Linked DNA regions of Phyllobacterium zundukense. The protein of the gene in region 1 interacts with the protein of each later gene in a pairwise test. Links are inferred from orthologs where the notes say so. Each region holds a gene or a part of one and is shown in the gene's direction. Other genes may lie near its edges.

Region 1 (8,939 bases):
TTCGCGAAAAACGACGTGAAATCAATGTCTTGACCAACCGTCTGCCGCACGGTCTCAGGGTATTCCTGCGAGAGCGGCGCGGGGTTTTTGTCCGGCGCGCCGAACGTCTGTCGATCGAACCGATTGCCCGGCTGGCCCAGCGCGGACGCCAGCATCTGCAACAGCTGGACCGCCGTCAGATCCAGGCTGTCGACCTCATTCTCGACCGGGCAAACCGGCGAGGCAGCGAACTCGAACGGCTGATGAAAACCCTGTCATATCAGGGGGTTCTGGAACGGGGTTTTGCGGTTGTTCTTGACCCCTCCGGCACTCCCATCAAGCGTTCGGCGGCTATCGCCAGCGGCGATGACCTGACCCTCAAGTTCCAGGATGGCGAGGTGCAAGCCGTGGCGAAAGAGGGTGACGAACGCCCGTCCCGGGCAAAGATCGAACGCCCTGCGCCAGCCAAGAAACCTCCGCTTCCGAGTGGATCGCAGGGCTCGCTGTTTTAGGGTCATTCGCGTCGGCACAACCATTTTTCGCGCAGTGGTAGAGAAACTCGTGCCAGAATCGCCGACTCTTGTGTGAGAATCGCCGATTTTTTAGGATTTTCGACAGTTCCTGCCTAAAACCGTGTGAGAACTGCGGCGGGGGCGTTCAAAAAACGCCACGCGTTACTCCCGGGTCCAGGCCGGGCTGTTCAATTCAATCAGGGATTGTGACCAGTCCTCGATGAAGCGCTGGCGTTGTGCCCGATCCTGCACGGCAAGCAGAGCCGGACCGATGCGGATCGGCTGGGCGATGCCCGACTCCTTCAAATTCTGCGGACCGTCGACATCGGGCGGCAGGCCGCCCGTCTCGGAGAAATAGAAGGCATTGGTGCGGGCGATCGACTGACCGCGTTCGGACAGGAGATAGTCGAGGAACCGCGCTCCGAGATCGGCCTCTTTCGCGCCCTTGGGAATGAGCGCTCCACGGCTGAGCACGAGCGTATAGTCGCGCGGCACGACCACGCGGAGTTCCGGATGACGCAGCGCCGCCTCATAGGCATAGGAGCCGAGCATATTGTAGCCGATGTAGAGATTGCCCTTGGCGACCTCCTCCAGAATCTCGCCGGTGCAGCACCGCGCCACGGCCGAGGCACGCGCCATGCTTTCCAGCAGACGGCCGAACACGGTGGTGGTCTGCCGCGCATCGTTGAAGGCGAGCAGGTAGCCAATGCCCGACAGGCGGATATCATAGGTGCCGACGCGGCCGCGATAATAATCCAGCCGTTCGCGCAAGAGGTCGGCGAGTTCGACATGGGTGCGCGGCACTTCGGCCGGCGGCACAAGGCGGGTGTTGTAGACGAAGACGGCGGGCTCATAGGTGAAGCCGAAGACCTCATCGCGCCAGTTCGCCCATTCGGCGACGCGGGCCGTCTCGGGCGACGTATGCGCCTCGGCACAGCCATCATTGGCAAGCTTGAGCAATTGATCGACCGATGACGACAACAGCAGATCGCCGAGCGGCTCCTCCTTGCGGCAGGCCTCGCTGGCAAGGGCATTCAGCTCGTTGGTCAGATATTCGATATAGTCGATCGAGACGTCCGGGGACGATTTCTGGAAATCCTCGATCAGCGGCTTCATGGCCGCGAGGTCCGTCGTCGAATAGATCGTCAGCTTGCCGGCTTCGACCTGAAGCGCCGGGAACAGCGTTTTGTTGTCCTCGGCGGCGAGAGCGGGCGAGCCAATCAAAACAGCAATAGTGATCGCAAGAAACGCCCTGATCATTTCGCCTCCTCCCTGAAAAGCGGCAGGGTCAAAACGACGGTAAAGCCTCTCTCGTCGCGGGCCCGGAAGCCCAGGGTGCCGCCATGGGCACTGGCCACTTCCTGGGCTATGGCGAAGCCGAGACCTGAGCTTCCCTCGTGCGACTTCGACGTGGCAAAACGCTGCGTCGCCTTCTCCCAGCCTTCGGGCGGGATGCCCGGGCCGTCATCCTCGACCTCGACGAACGCATGCGTGTCGTTAGCACGAACGCGCACCTCAAGCCGCTGATCCGCGCCATGGCGCAGGGCATTGTCGATCACGTTGACGATGGCCTCGCGCAGACTGACCGCATCGCCGAGCACGAAGGGGCGATCGCCAGGTGCCTCGAATGAGATGACGATATCCGGATCGACGGTGACCGGAATGGCGGCGCGATAGGCACGCCGGGCCACATCGACGAGGCTGATCGGCTCCAGTTGCACGGAATCGGCGCGGTGGATGACCATGGCGTGGCTCAGGAGCTGATTGGTCAGGCGGGCAAGTTCACCGGTCCGTTCCCGCACACGCTCGTAATGCTGACGTCCCGCCTTGTCGAGCTTGTCAGCACCGAGCAGATCGATCTGTGCGGACAGGGCAGTCAATGGGGTTCGAATCTGGTGAGCAGCATCGGCGATGAAGCGTTGCAGCAGATCGACCCGTTCATTGAGCCGTCCCATGAAATGGTTGATCGAGCCGACGAAGGGATCGAGTTCGCGTGGCACATCGACGGAAACCGGCGTCAAATCGTGCGGATCGCGGCGGCGAACCGCTGCTCCCAGCCGTTCCACCGGCTGCAATGCGTAGCGAATTGCGAACATGGCGCCGACGAAAGCGAGCAGGCTCATGATGAAGACAAGGATCGTTGCCCGCAGCGTCAGTTCGCGGGTCAGTGCTGACCGCGCCTCGTTGGTCTGCGCCACGATGACGTAGGCCTGACCCGAGACAGCCGGATCGGCAAGAACGCGCGTCGCCCGGGCTATACGCACCGGTTCGCCCTTGTAGATGCCCTCTTCCACGCTCGAAACATCATTGTCCGCATCGAGCGGCGTCGGGCTTTGCAGATCGTCATAGCCGGTCAGGGTCTGACCATGCGTATCGATGACGCGATAGAAAATCCTGTCGCGCTCGGCGAGGCCGAGCAATTCGAAGGCCGATGTCGGCAGGCGGACGGTGAGCGTGCCATCCTCGACCGACAGGCTTTCGGCCATCTGCAACGCCGCGCCGACGAGCAGGCGGTCATAGGCCTTGTTGGCAGCGGTCTCGGCATAATACCACGCGGCGGTCACCAGGAGTGCGGCGCCGATGCCGAGCACCAGTGAAATGCGCCGGGCAAGGCGGGCGAAGAGTGAAGGTTCGTTTTTCCTGGTCTCAGGGCGCATCGTCGGACACCAGCTGATAACCGAGACCGCGCACGGTCACGATGCGCGCCTTCGCGCCTTCGAGCTTCTTGCGCAAGCGGCCGACATAGAGCTCGATGGCATTGGCGTTCGCCGCCTCATCGAAGCCGAAAATCTGGTCGAGCAGTTCGTCCTTGCTGAAGACGCGGCCAGGACGGGCCACGAGAACCTCAAGCAAGGTCAGTTCACGGCGCTTCAATTGCACCTCGCGCTTGCCGACATGAACGGAGCGCGCCGCGCGATCGACAGCGATGTCACCGCATTTGATAAGGTTGGTGGCCTCGCCGCCGGTGTGCCGGCGCATCAGGACGCGAGCCCGCGCTTCGAGTTCGCGGAAGTCGAACGGCTTGACCAGATAGTCGTCAGCCCCGAGATCGAGCGCACCGACGCGGTCATCTATCTCGGAGCGCGCCGTCAGGATGAGGACCGGAACCGCATTGCCGGACTTGCGGATATGTTTGAGAATTTCGAAGCCATCCATGCCCGGCAGCATGACATCGAGGATGATCAGGGCGTATTCGGTGAAATCGATGATCTCTGCTGCGTCACGGCCATTGGTTTCCCAGTCGACGGCATGGCCTGTCGCTTCGAAACGTTTGCAGATGGCTTCCCCCACATCGTGCGTGTCTTCTACGAGCAATATACGCATGGCGTTTCATTGGCATGAAACCGCAAAGCTCGCAAATGGTAAGAGACGGTTGTAAACTCTACTGCGGTGGACATCTGACGCGATTTTCTGCGCTTCCGGTGCTCACGTACCTTCAAGTACGCTGCGCTCCGGTACTCGAAAACCGCGCCATATGCCCCACCGCAGCGACTTTCCAAATCGTCTCCAAGACATGCAGCCTCATTGCGGTCCGCCGGAACCACGCCGCAAAAATCGCCGCCAGAGCGAAAGCCTATTCACGGCGGCGCCGGCAGGCGTTACAGCAATCCATCGCTGAAGCAAATACTGGAACATGACCATGACCGACACCGTTATCGATCGTTTCCTTCGCTACGTCGTCATCGACACCCAATCGGACCCCAAATCATCGACACAGCCCTCCACGGAGAAGCAAAAAAACCTCGGCCATTTGCTCGTTGAGGAGTTGCTGGCGATCGGTCTCGCCGATGCTCATATTGACGAGCACGGCTACGTCTACGCAACAATTCCGTCAAATGTGGACAAGCCGGTTCCCGTGATTTGCTTTTGTTCGCACATGGATACAGCGCCCGATTTCACCGGGACAAACGTCAAGCCGCAAAGGGTGAATAACTACCGCGGCGGTGACATCCAGCTTTCCCCGCAGCAGGTCATTCGCGTCAGCGACCATCCGGCACTGCGTGACCAGATCGGCAACGACATCATCACGACCGATGGCATGACGCTGCTCGGGGCCGATGACAAGGCCGGCCTTGCAGAGATCATGACGGCGGCGCAACTCCTGGTCGGCAATCCCGGCATCAGGCACGGCACAATCAAGATCCTGTTCACGCCGGATGAGGAAATAGGGCGCGGGGTGGATAAGGCAGACCTGAAAAAGCTGGGTGCGCAATTTGCCTACACCGTCGATGGCGAAACGGCCGGCCATATCGAAGACGAGACTTTTTCAGCCGACGGCGTCGAGATCACCATTGCAGGCGTCGCTATCCATCCCGGCTTCGCCAAAGGAAGGATGGAGAACGCCATCAAGATTGCTGGCGCGATTATCAACCGATTGCCGAAGGACGTCGCGCCGGAGACAACTGCAGGCAGGGACGGCTTCATTCACCCAACGGGCGTTACCGGTTCGATGGAGAAGGCCGCCCTCAGCTTTATTGTCCGCGACTTCAACGACGACGGCCTTGCCGCCAAGGAAGCCTTTCTCGAGAAGCTGGTAAAGGATGTCATGGCTGACTATCCCGGTTCCTCCAACACCTTCGAGGTCAAGGAGCAATATCGCAACATGAAGGCTATCCTCGACCGTCATCCGCAGATTGTCGATCACGCCGTCGAGGCAATCCGGCGTGCCGGGATGGCGCCCGTACGTGGCAGCATCCGCGGCGGCACGGACGGTTCACGGCTGTCTTTCATGGGTCTGCCTTGCGCCAACCTCTTCGCAGGCGGTCACGCCTTTCACTCGCCACTCGAATGGGTCAGCCGGCAGGACATGGAGAAAGCTGTGCAGACCATCGTTGAACTTGCGAAAATCTGGGAGGAGCACGCCTAGGGCGCTTCAGATTTTGACTGAAGCAGATTCCTCACCCCCACCCGCAGCTTCGCTGCGACCTCCCCCATCGAGGGGGAGGTGAGGATGCCAGCACAGTCTTACCCTCCCCTCGATGGGGAGGGTCGGACCATAGGTCCGGGGTGGGGTGAGGGGCCGCTTCCGTAAACCCAGAATCGCTCCAGCACGATCACCGCGCTTTCGACCATTGCGCATACTGCCTGGTCAAATCTTCGTATTGTTCGAGCGGCGGCAGTGCTTCAAAGCTGTGCACTGCAGGCGTGGTCGCCCAAGGCAGCTTCTCGCTCGTCCAGGTTTCAACATAGGGTGTGAAGCCGCTCGGGTCATCGAGCATGGTGGCACGAACATTGACGAACCAGTCGAAGCCCTCGAGCCGGGTGAAGAGCCAGCTCATGCAATGCGGGCAGAAGTAATGACGCGGCTCGCCATGAAGACCACCAATGACGGGTTCGCCCTCTATGACGGCAAAACCGGCAGACGGGACGGCCGCGCTCAACGAGTAGGCGCTGGCGGTCATCCGCTGGCAGCCGGTACAGTGGCAAGCCATGGTCAGGAGTGGCTCGGCGGTGATCTTGAAGCGCACCCGTCCGCAGCGGCATCCGCCTTCCTGAGGTAACTTCAATCCACTCATGACCGCTCTCCCAGTTGCTTCGGCCAACGATAAACGGGAGCGGCTTTGACTGTCAAAGGACAGGGCTTCCAAACTGACACGGCTTGCGTGCCAGTCCGATAAAGATATCCGATTTTTGTGATTTGCCGATTTAGCTGGATGGTACGGACGGGTGGGCTCGAACCACCGACCTCAGGAGCCACAATCCTGCGCTCTAACCAACTGAGCTACGACCGCATACCGTCATATTTTTGACAGGCGTCACATACGAAGGATTGACGCTTTTTGCAAGCGCTTGATGCAACAAAGACAAAAAACTTACAGAAAAAAAGAAAAAGGCCGGGGGAGGATCCGGCCTTTTTCCATTTGTGCGAGAGCCGGAGGGAGGAGGTACCGGGTCTCGCGTCTCCAACGGCTGGGAGGAGGAATGCCGTTGGAGTATCCTTGTTGTCAGGCGCCTTGATCAGGCGACCTTGACGTCCTTGATTGCCTTCTCGACAGCCGACTTGACCGGTGCGGAGATTTCTTCAACTGCCTTGGTAGCAACAGCCTGGAATTCCTTGGCCTGGCCGGAGATGGCTTCTGCCTGCTTGCGAACGAATGCGCTCTGCAGTTCGATCACTTCGCCGAAGGACTTCACGCCGATCAGCGCTTCGATGTGAGCGAAGCTGGCTTCGGTGTTGGCGCGCAGCGCGGCCAATGCCTTCAACGAAAGAGCAGCAGTGTTGGACTGTGCAGTTTCGAAAGTGGTTTCGAGGGTCTTCTGAGCAGCTTCAGCCTGATCCTTGATCTTGGCATAAGCTTCCTTGGACTGGGCAACGCCCTTTTCGGTGAATTCGCGAACCTGATCGGTTACAGCGGTGGCATCGAAAGCTGGGATCGAGAAAGCATCGGCAGTCTGTTTGGTGGTCTTGCTCATGATGGTGTCCTTCCTTGGTGCAGACGGTCGTTTGCCTCTGCGCTGATTTGATGAACCGTATATAATGCATTTTTTTGTGCGTTGCAACATTTATCTTGCACTGCACAATCAAGTGCTTCTTTCTACATCGAAATTATTATGTGGACGGTTGTCCCCTTGTGCCGGAAGTTAACTAAACCAAGAGAAAGACATGTAAGATAAGGGGCTGCGAGTGGACGAGCGGCGGCTGGATCATTATTAACAAAGTATTAAGACGGCCGCGTGAATGCGGATCTTTCCTGCGGAGTGTACTGGTCAACATATGGCGTCTGGAACCTACCCATTCATCGACATCGCCGTCCTGGACGAAATCCGCGAGCATTTCGCCAATGGCGACGCGCTTGTGGTTATTTCGCCGGATCTCGCGCGGGTCATCTGGGCCAATGGCCACGGTGCGTCGATGCTTGGCTACGGCGCCATCGACGATATTCTGAACAGCGACGATGTACTCGGTATCCAGGCGCGGCGGCAGCTCATGGCGCTTGATGGCTTTCCGGCCATCGGCCATGGACGCACGGTTTCGCTGCGTGTCGCCTTCGGCCTTTCGAGCCGCATCCTGACGTTTCAGGCAAGTGACCTCGCACTGCCGCGCGGCGAACAGGCCATCCTTCTTTCCATTGCCAATGCCGACCGGACAGGCTCGGAAGTGACGACCGCCGCGCTGGCGATCCAGGGTTTTGGCGACCAGTCATCCCACGCGGCCATGATCGACTCCGTCGGTACGGTCATTGCCGCATCGCAACAGTTCCACAAGCTCGGCTTTACGGACAAGATCCTCGGCGACCTGGTACGCGAGGTGCGGCTTGAGCGGAACCGGCTGGTAAAGCGGCCGGTGCAGACGCCGAAGGGCGCGATACCGACCGGCATCGCAAGGCTGACCGACAGCCCTGCCCTGCACCTGCTGTTTGCCATCGAGCCGGAGACTGCGAGCGAACAGGCTGCGACTGTTATTGCTGAGGAAGCGCCAGCTGTCGGTGTTGTTTTGCCTGAGCCAGAAGTGCAGGCGGACAACAATGCGCCGAATGCCGAAGAGATGTCCGCAACGAACGGAGACAAGGCGCAAGCGTCGCTCGCCTTCGAACGCCCCGCCGAGATTTCGAATTCACCTTCATCCCGCGCCGAAGAGCCAAACGCGAATTCCGGCGAAAAGTCATCGGAAACATTTCAATACGCACCGTCGCAAACACCGGTTCGCTTTGCCTGGAAGGTCGATGCGCAGGCGATTTTCAGCGAGATTTCGCCCGAGTTCGCGGCTGCAGTAGGACCAGCATCCGCTTCGATCATTGGCAGGCCTTTCCGCGACATTGCTGCGAGCTACGGCCTCGACACCGACGAGTCCATTGCCGAATTGCTGGAGCGGCGCGATACGTGGTCCGGCCGGACTGTGCTGTGGCCGATCGAAGGCACGGAATTGCGCGTGCCGATCGAGCTTGCTGCGCTGCCAATCTATTCGCGTGATCGCGCTTTCCTGGGCTTCCGCGGATTTGGCGTCGCGCGCATGGGCGATGTTGCCGTCGATCCCCAAGCGATCGGCATGACATTGGCTGAAAAGCCGGATCTGCAGGAAGAGCTGGCGCCGGATGCAAGCGAGGTCGATGTGCCGGGCATCGCCGGAGATACAGATACGGCCGACTCTTTCAACGGCGAAACGCCAGCGATCGCCATCACACCGCGCGCGCCCGACCAAAGCGTCGCTGGCAGAACTCACGGCGAGGGCATCGAAGGCAATGTCATACCGCTCAAGGCGCAGCGGCCGCTGCGCGATGACGGCCGGCTGAACGATGCCGAGCGCAATGCATTCCGCGAAATTGCCGAACGCCTGCGCCGGGAAGTACTGAGCGACACGCCAAAGAGCTCCGTCGACGCAACGCCGGCACCGGCCGAGCCCGCGCATGAGACAAGGCAGCCGCCTGTTGCGGCATCATCGCCATCCGCTTCCGGGGCAAGGGTTCCGGACGCGGAAGTCGTGGGCCCGGGATTTGCCGCTGCGGCTAT
Region 2 (8,826 bases), 1.2 Mb from region 1 along the record:
ACCCGTCCAGCCTCCAGCAGCAAATCTCCTTGATTGAAATCCAGCCCTGCCTTGCGGATGTTCCGGCTCAGGGTGACTGTCTCGATGATTTCGACCTGTTGGTCTCCTGGAACGGTGTTTTCCTGGATCACGACGCTGTCGGCACCCTCCGGCACCGGTGCGCCGGTAAAGATACGCACCGCTTCTCCGCTATTCACAACACCTGAAAAGGCGTGCCCTGCCGCGGACTGACCGATCAGTTTCAATGAACACGGCACGGTTGCCACGTCAACTGCCCGTACGGCATACCCGTCCATGGCTGAAGCGGCAAAGGGCGGTTGCTGCCGTTTGGCATGCAGGTTTGCAGCAAGGACTCGGCTCCCGGCGGCGGAAAGTGGGACAGTTTCGGCGTCAAGTTTCAGGGCGCCAGCAAGAATGCGTGCCCGCGCTTCGTCGACGGGAAGGAGACCTGTCATGCTATTTCTCGCTTGCCGCGTTGGCGGACCAATTGCCGGACTTGCCGCCGCTCTTCTGCAGGAGGCGAATGTCCTGAATGATCATCGCTTTATCGGCCGCTTTCGCCATGTCGTAAATTGTCAGACACGCAACGGAGACCGCGGTCAGCGCCTCCATTTCAACACCGGTCTTGCCGGTCAATTTCACTGTCGCGATAACGTGCAGGCCGGGCAAGGCTTCATCGGCCTCAACATCGATGGAAATCTTGCTCAGAAGCAGTGGATGGCAGAGCGGGATCAGTTCATGGGTCTTTTTCGCGGCCATGATGCCGGCAATCCGAGCCGTTCCTATCACATCGCCTTTGGCGGCATTGCCAGATCTAATAAGATCAAGCGTTTCCGCCCGCATCTTCACCGAACCTCCTGCAACGGCGACCCGTTCTGTTTCGGCTTTGCTGCCGACGTCTACCATGTGGGCGGCGCCCGTCTCATCGAGATGGGTGAGTTTAGAGCGAGTTGCAGTCATGCCGCGTCGGTCTGCTTTGATTCGGTGCCGTGTAATAGCGACCTCGTTGCGGCCGCAACATCATCCTGCCGCATGAGACTTTCTCCGACGAGAAAAGTCCCTATGTTCGACTCTGCCAGCCGCAGGCAATCCGCATGAGTGAAGACGCCGCTCTCGCTCACCAGAAACTTGTTGGACGGTACCATTTGCGCAAGCCGTTCCGAGACCGCCAGATCAACTTCAAAGGTGCGCAAATTACGATTATTGATACCGAGCAATGGTGATGACAGTTGCAACGCCCGTTCGAGTTCCGCCTCATCATGTACCTCGACAAGCACGTCCATGCCGAGCGACATTGCCGTATCTTCGAGCGCCTTGGCGACATCGTCGGTGACGCTCGCCATGATGATGAGGATGCAATCGGCACCCCAACTGCGCGCCTCATAGACCTGATAGGTGTCGAACAGGAAATCCTTGCGCAAGGCAGGAAGACCAGTCGCTGCGCGCGCCGACTTCAGAAATTCTGGCGCACCCTGGAATGAAGGGGCATCGGTCAGAACCGAAAGACAAGCGGCTCCACCCAGCTCATAGGCCTTGGCCAATGCGGGCGGGTCGAAATCCGGACGGATCAAGCCTTTCGACGGGCTGGCCTTCTTGATCTCGGCGATGAGAGCAAATTGTCCCGCCGCACGCTTCTCCTGCAAAGCGCTCAGGAAGCCACGGGGCGCATCCTGGTTCTTTGCCTGCGCCTTCGCCTCATCAAGTGTGACGCGCATCTTGGCGGCTGCGATCTCATCGCGCTTGTAGGCCTCGATCTTGCGAAGAATATCAACCATGCTCAACGGGCCTCGCTGTTGGACACGTGGACAAGTTTCTTTAGCACATTTCGCGCCGCGCCGCTGTCTATCGAATGGGCAGCCATTTCAATGCCGATTTTGAGGTCGGATGCGGCGCCAGCAATAACAAGGCCAGCGCCAGCGTTGAACAAGGTGATATCACGATAGGCACCATGCGCCCCATCGAGAACAGATAGCAGCGAAACGGCGTTTTCGTCGGCCGTACCACCTTTCAGGTCCTGGGGATCGACAAGCCGCAAACCAAAGGATTCCGGATCGATTTCGAATGTGCGGATTTTTCCATTCTCGAGCGCCGCGACCTTAGTCACGCCGGCAGTCGTGATTTCGTCAAGGCCATCACCATGAACTACCCAGACAGATTCGGACCCGAGACTCTTCAAAACATGTGCAACCGGCTCAACCCATTCGGGAGCAAAGACACCGACGAGCTGACGTTTGACCCCTGCCGGATTGGTGAGGGGGCCAAGCAAGTTGAATATTGTGCGCGTCCCAAGCTCGACGCGCGCCGGACCGACATGTTTCATTGCCGGATGATGCATCGGCGCGAACATGAAGCCGATACCAGCTTGCTCGATGCATGCCGTGATCAGTGCCGGACCGATTTCTATATTGATGCCAAGTGCGGCAAGCGTATCGGCGGCACCGGAACGCGATGACAGCGCACGATTGCCGTGCTTCGCAACCGGAACTCCGGCACCTGCCACCACGAAAGCTGCACAGGTCGAGACGTTGTAAGAGCCCGACTGATCACCGCCTGTGCCGACAATATCGATGGCGTTGGATGGAGCTGTTACCTTCAACATCTTCGACCGCATGGCGGAGACCGCACCAGCGATCTCATCGATGTTTTCTCCGCGTACACGCAGCGCCATCAACAACCCGCCGATTTGGGCCGGCGTTGCCTGTCCCGACATCATAATGTCGAATGCCTCGACAGCTTCCTCGCGGGAAAGCGCCTTGCCCGCCGCTGCAATGCCGATGAAACGCTTTAGTTCAGCCATTCTCTGTCTCGCAGCAATCGTCTTTAACGGGCAAGCGCCTGATTAATGACGGTCTGGTTGATCGTAACGGGATAGACGGTCTGCAATTGCGCCACCAATTGGTCAAGCAGATCGTCGGCGAGGCGGGACGAGAAAGCTTCCCGTTCCACAGTGGTCAGGGATTCCGGTCCGACATTCGCCGGTTCGATCGACTCTGCAACCTTGAAAATCAGTTTCGAACCATCGGATGCCGATTCCGTCACGCCGACAAGACCCTGCGGACCATCGAATACCGAGGCGACGCCGCCTTCTCCGAGATCCACGTCCTTGCTCTCGCGGGTAATACCGCGCTTGGTGTCCTTGGTGAACTTGAACTCGGCTGCGATGTCATCAAGCGACGTTCCATCGGCAACGCGTTTACGCACCTCTTCGGCTTTCGCGTTGAGACGCTTTTCAAGTTCGGCCGTTTTCCAGTTTTCTATGACGCGCGGCTTTACCTCATCGAGCGTCCGTTCACGCGCCGGGGTCACACTGTCCACGTCATACCACAGATAGCCGTTTGTGCCGAGGTTGAACGGTTCGTTGTCAAAACCAACGTCGGCCTGGAACACCGCTGCTAGCTGATTTTCATCGAATGGCAGATTTGGTATGTCCTTTTCATCGGGGCCGCGTCCCGTCTGGTCGATTGCATCAATCGTTACCAGCTTGAGATTTTGCTTTGCTGCGGCTTCCGCCATGCTCGCGCCATCGGCACGGGCGTTTTCGTAGCCGTCATGCACGTCAGCGATCGACGAGGTCGCTTGTGTCAGGGCTATGGTTTCGCGAATATCCTTTTCGACCTCGGCAAGCGGCTTGATAACTTCCGGCGCAATTGCAGAAACGCGAACGATGACCGGGCCAAAAGTTCCTTTCAACACATCACTGACGCCATTGGCTTGAAGAGCAAAAATTGCATCGCTGATCGACTGATCGGGCAGGGCGGTCTTCGGAAACGTTCCCAGACGAACATCATCCATGGTCTTACCCTCGGACGCGACGATATCCTCAAAGCTCGTTCCGGCCACGATCTTGTCGTGCGCGGCCTTGGCCGCATCGTCATTTGCAAAAGTCAGCTGTTCGACGGTGCGCGTCTCCGGCGTTGAATAGCGGACAATGTTCTTGTCGTATTCCGCCTTGATTTCTTCCGGTGTTACGGTCGCCGGGTTTGCAATGTCCTTTGGTTCAAGTTTGACATAGCTGACCTTGCGATATTGTGGCGCGCTGTATGCTTCCTTGTTCGCTTCAAAATACGTCTTCAAGTCAGCGTCGCTGGGATCCGCAATATCGGCAACGAAGCTTTTGGGCATTGAGACGTAATCGACGGTTCGTGACTCGCCCTTGTAGGTAGCGATAGCCTTGAGCAGCGTATCTGGCACTTTGATGCCATCGGCCACTGCTTCAACGATTTGTTGGCGGCGTGCTACCTGCGCACGATTGTCGAGATAGCTCTGCGGGGTCATGCCGGCGTTACGCAGGACAGCATCAAACTGTGCAGGATTGAATCGACCGTCGGCTCCTTGAAAGGCTGGATCTTCTGCCGCGAGTTGCGCGAGGCGGTCTTTTGAGAGCCCGAGAGACATGGTGCGTGCCTGTTCGTCAAGAACGACGCCCGCAACCAATTGCGCCTGCACCTGATGACCAATTCCAATGGCATCCGCCTGCTCGCGTGTCAGCCGCTGTCCGAAACGCTGCGAAAGGGCGGTGAGCTGACGATCATAGGCCAGGCGATAGTCTACCGGTGAAACTTCGGAATGGCCGGCGCGTATGGCGGCATTACCGCCAATGGCGCCAAGTATGGTATTGGAGACACCCCATCCTGCAAAGCTGATCACGAGAAGGCCCATGAGCACCTTGACCACCCAGGTCTGTGCAACGTTGCGGAGAGAGTCGAGCATGAAAAGTCACCGTATCAGTCAAGAGGCTTAATTGAATCTAAGGGGGAATAGCGTGATGCAAGGCTTGTGTCGATTGCTTTATCAAGTGAATTTGGTAGTCAGGCAATCAAAGACTTCAGAAATTCGCCAAAACCATCGTTTAAGGAAGACCCAATGACCCCTGATGTCCGTCCGCTCGTTGCTGGTAACTGGAAAATGAATGGTACGGGGGAGTCGCTTGATGAATTGCGCATAATCGTCAACCGGCCAAATTCTGCCATTGGCGAGAAAATCGACGCTTTGATCTGCGTCCCCGCAACGCTTGTTTTCAGAGCAGCGCAGTCCGTCGAGGGCGAAGCCTTGAGCATCGGCGGCCAGGATTGCCATTTCAAGAAGTCTGGTGCGCACACCGGCGACATCTCCGCGGATATGCTGAGAGACGCTGGCGCGTCCCACGTCATTGTCGGTCATTCCGAGCGCAGGACAGATCATGGCGAGACCGATGCGGTGGTCAATGCCAAAGCCGCGGCTGGCTGGGACGCGGGTCTCGTCGCAATTATCTGCATTGGCGAGACGGAGGCACAGCGCAAGGCCGGTTCGACACTCGATGTCATCGCTACGCAGCTTGCCGGTTCAATTCCCGGCAACGCCAATGCGGGCAATACGATTATTGCATACGAACCCGTGTGGGCGATCGGGACAGGTCTGACGCCGACTGCTGACGATGTACAACAGGTTCATGCCTTCATCCGCGCAACGCTCGCCAAACGTTTTGGTACTGACGGCGCGAAAATGCGGATACTTTATGGCGGCTCAGTCAAACCTTCCAATGCCATCGAACTCCTGGGTGTAGAGAATGTGGATGGTGCACTGGTCGGCGGGGCGAGCTTGAAAGCAGCCGACTTCCTCGCCATCTGTGAAGCATACCATTCCCTCTGACTGGTGATCTGATCGTAAACAGCACAAGAAAACTGTGGCCTGACGGGCTTGGTTTATTGACCGATACGGTGTAAAGAGCCGCGTCCGACACCTAGAAAGCAGAAAATACCCCATGCAAACCGTCGTTATCGTCATTCATCTTCTGATTGTACTTGCCCTCGTTGGCGTCGTGCTGATGCAGCGCTCTGAGGGCGGCGGTCTTGGAATCGGTGGAGGTTCTGGCTTTATGACTGCGCGCGGTGCTGCAAATGTCTTGACACGGGCCACGGCAATTCTGGCGGCCGGCTTTTTTGTTACATCCTTGGCCCTCGGCATCATGTCGCGCTACAGCGAAAGCCCAACCGATATTCTTAACCGGATTCCAACAACGACCGGCAATCAGCCCGCTGGCCAGCAGCCACCAACAAGCGGCGGCATTCTCAATCAGCTTGGTGGACCGTCGTCGAATAACGCGACTCCGCCGTCGTCTGATGCGCCTGCTGCACCGGCTTCTGGCTCGGCCGCACCTGGAACAACAGCGCCTGCTGCGCCCGAATCAACCTTGCCTGCGCCAACAGCTCCAGTGACCCCTGCGCCGGCAAATCCGGTTCCGAATTCACAATAGTTCTGTTTGCTATTATGCTGTCTATGCGGGGCGCAACGAATGTGTTGCGTATCCGCAACCCTTGAGGGGGAAGACGTATTCAGATCTGTTCTTCACAGCGATTTGCATTGAGAAGAATCCGGTCTTCGGATATCGCGATATCAGGTTGGCCTCGGGGGCCTGGCAAACGCCGCGAGGGCGTTGTGCAATCTATGCGGGAATTTGAAACTATGCTGTCACGTCGCTCTCTGCTTGTTGGAATGTCAGTCCTGGCGCTATCCGGCCCGGCATCGGCAGAACCGATCCTCAAGAAAATCATGAATCCATTTGGCGGCAACGCCTCTGAGGCGGCCGCAAATCCAGACGCAGCAGTCAAGCCGATCGAAGTTGCCGAGGTGCGCAAGCCTGCGAACCAGGGCAAGGCCAAGACGAAGTACGGTATCGATCCGAAATACATGCCCCAGGACGTTGCTTTCTCCGGCTACAAGCCAGGGACGATCGTGATCGATCCAAAGGCAAAATTCCTCTATTTGGTTGAGTCGGCTTTCAGTGCCCGCCGCTATGGCATTGCAGTCGGCAAGGAAGGCCTGGAGTTCAAGGGAACCGCGAAAATCCAGACCAAGCGCGAATGGCCACGCTGGATTCCTACCAAGGAAATGATCGAGCGTGAGCCGGCCCACTATGCCAAATATGAGCACGGCATGGACGGCGGCCCCGGCAATCCCCTCGGTGCACGTGCCCTTTATCTGTCGCAAGGAAACAAGGATACGTATGTGCGTATTCACGGCACGATCCAGCCATGGACCATCGGAAGTTCCGCATCGAATGGCTGCTTTCGAATGGTCAATGATCATGTGATTGACCTGTATAATCGTGTTAGCGTTGGCACGGAAGTAGTTGTTCTGTAAGAACAATCGTTGAATATATTTAAACGGCCAGACCTCGTGTCTGGCCGTTTCGTTTGAATTGAAAAATATTTGGGACGGGAAAAACGGCTTATCTGCCGATTTTTTTGTGGCCAAATCACTTGCAAAGGACTAACGAGATAAGCCCATGGCCCGATATGTTTTCATCACTGGCGGCGTGGTTTCTTCCCTCGGAAAAGGCATCGCTGCAGCCGCTTTGGCGGCACTCCTGCAGGCTCGTGGATACCGCGTGCGGATTCGCAAGCTCGACCCTTATCTCAACGTCGACCCTGGCACGATGTCGCCGTATCAGCACGGCGAAGTCTTTGTGACCGACGATGGCGCTGAAACTGACCTTGATCTTGGTCACTATGAGCGCTTTACGGGGCGTCCTGCCAACAAACAGGACAACATCACGACCGGACGTATCTACCGGAATATCATCGAGAAGGAGCGCAGGGGTGATTATCTCGGCGCTACCGTTCAGGTGATTCCGCACGTTACGGACGAGATCAAGAACTTCATTGTCGAAGGCAACGAGGAGTATGATTTCGTCCTGTGCGAGATCGGCGGCACTGTGGGCGATATTGAAGCCATGCCCTTTCTCGAGGCAATCCGCCAGCTTGGCAATGATCTGCCACGCGGCAGCGCCGTATATATTCACTTGACGCTGATGCCCTATATTCCGGCTGCTGGAGAACTCAAGACCAAGCCGACCCAGCATTCCGTCAAGGAATTGCGTTCGATCGGCATCGCACCGGATATCCTGCTTATTCGTGCGGATCGCGAGATCCCGGAATCCGAGCGGCGCAAATTGTCCCTGTTCTGCAATGTCCGTGCCTCGGCTGTCATTCAGGCGCTGGATGTCGATACAATCTATGACGTGCCGATGGCCTACCACAAGGAAGGTCTTGATTCCGAAGTCCTTGCTGCGTTTGGCATCGATCCGGCGCCCAAGCCGCGCATGGAGCGTTGGGACGAAGTCAGCCAGCGCATCCACAATCCGGAAGGCGAGGTCACGATTGCCATTGTCGGCAAATATACCGGCCTCAAGGACGCCTACAAGTCACTGATAGAAGCGCTTCACCATGGCGGCATGGCCAACAAGGTGAAGGTCAATCTCGACTGGATCGAATCGGAGATCTTCGAGCAGGAAGACCCGGCGCCTTATCTGCAGAAAGTACATGGCATTCTGGTTCCGGGCGGCTTTGGCGAACGCGGCTCGGAAGGCAAGATTCTGGCTGCCAAATTCGCACGCGAAAAGAAAGTACCGTATTTCGGCATCTGCTTTGGCATGCAAATGGCCGTGCTGGAGGCAGCGCGATCGCTTGCTGGTGTTGAAAAGGCATCATCGAGTGAGTTCGGCCCAACGAGCGAACCGGTCGTAGGTCTGATGACCGAATGGCTCAAGGGCAACATGCTGGAAAAGCGGGCGCAATCGGGCGACCTTGGCGGAACCATGCGCCTGGGAGCCTACGAAGCACTGCTTAAATCGGGCACGCGCATCGCGGATATCTATGGCTCGACCGATATTTCCGAACGCCACCGCCACCGCTACGAAGTCAATATCGATTACAAGGATCGTCTGGAGGATTGTGGTTTGGTGTTCTCCGGTATGTCGCCGGATGGCGTCCTACCAGAAACCATCGAATATCCGGACCATCCCTGGTTCATTGGCGTTCAGTACCACCCGGAATTGAAATCGCGCCC

The links.
Region 2: the proteins of pepT (region 1) and tpiA interact in binary tests that used the Escherichia coli proteins (3 or more experiments, as listed by UniProt). The link is inferred for Phyllobacterium zundukense from one-to-one orthologs.

What each region holds. Positions count from the first base shown.
Region 1 is NZ_CP017940.1:2,873,307-2,882,245, forward strand. Bases 3,310-6,244 are described here. They hold pepT (peptidase T), read left to right. Parts: upstream 3,310-4,131; coding sequence 4,132-5,358; downstream 5,359-6,244. Other genes in these bases: BLM14_RS14400 (response regulator transcription factor), read right to left, coding at 3,310-3,815; BLM14_RS14415 (GFA family protein), read right to left, coding at 5,546-6,007. Outside these bases: xseA (exodeoxyribonuclease VII large subunit), read left to right, coding at 1-491; BLM14_RS14390 (ABC transporter substrate-binding protein), read right to left, coding at 654-1,751; BLM14_RS14395 (sensor histidine kinase), read right to left, coding at 1,748-3,148; more of BLM14_RS14400, read right to left, coding at 3,138-3,309; BLM14_RS14425 (phasin), read right to left, coding at 6,450-6,905; BLM14_RS14430 (PAS domain S-box protein), read left to right, coding at 7,207-8,939. UniProt on the Escherichia coli protein: Cleaves the N-terminal amino acid of tripeptides.
Region 2 is NZ_CP017940.1:1,706,363-1,715,188, forward strand. The notes cover bases 3,924-6,745. They hold tpiA (triose-phosphate isomerase), read left to right. Parts: upstream 3,924-4,863; coding sequence 4,864-5,628; downstream 5,629-6,745. Other genes in these bases: BLM14_RS08455 (SurA N-terminal domain-containing protein), read right to left, coding at 3,924-4,710; secG (preprotein translocase subunit SecG), read left to right, coding at 5,741-6,232; BLM14_RS08470 (L,D-transpeptidase), read left to right, coding at 6,442-6,745. In the rest of the region: BLM14_RS08435 (molybdopterin molybdotransferase MoeA), read right to left, coding at 1-455; cyclic pyranopterin monophosphate synthase MoaC, read right to left, coding at 457-960; indole-3-glycerol phosphate synthase TrpC, read right to left, coding at 957-1,775; trpD (anthranilate phosphoribosyltransferase), read right to left, coding at 1,778-2,797; more of BLM14_RS08455, read right to left, coding at 2,821-3,923; more of BLM14_RS08470, read left to right, coding at 6,746-7,119; BLM14_RS08475 (CTP synthase), read left to right, coding at 7,265-8,826. UniProt on the Escherichia coli protein: Involved in the gluconeogenesis. Catalyzes stereospecifically the conversion of dihydroxyacetone phosphate (DHAP) to D-glyceraldehyde-3-phosphate (G3P).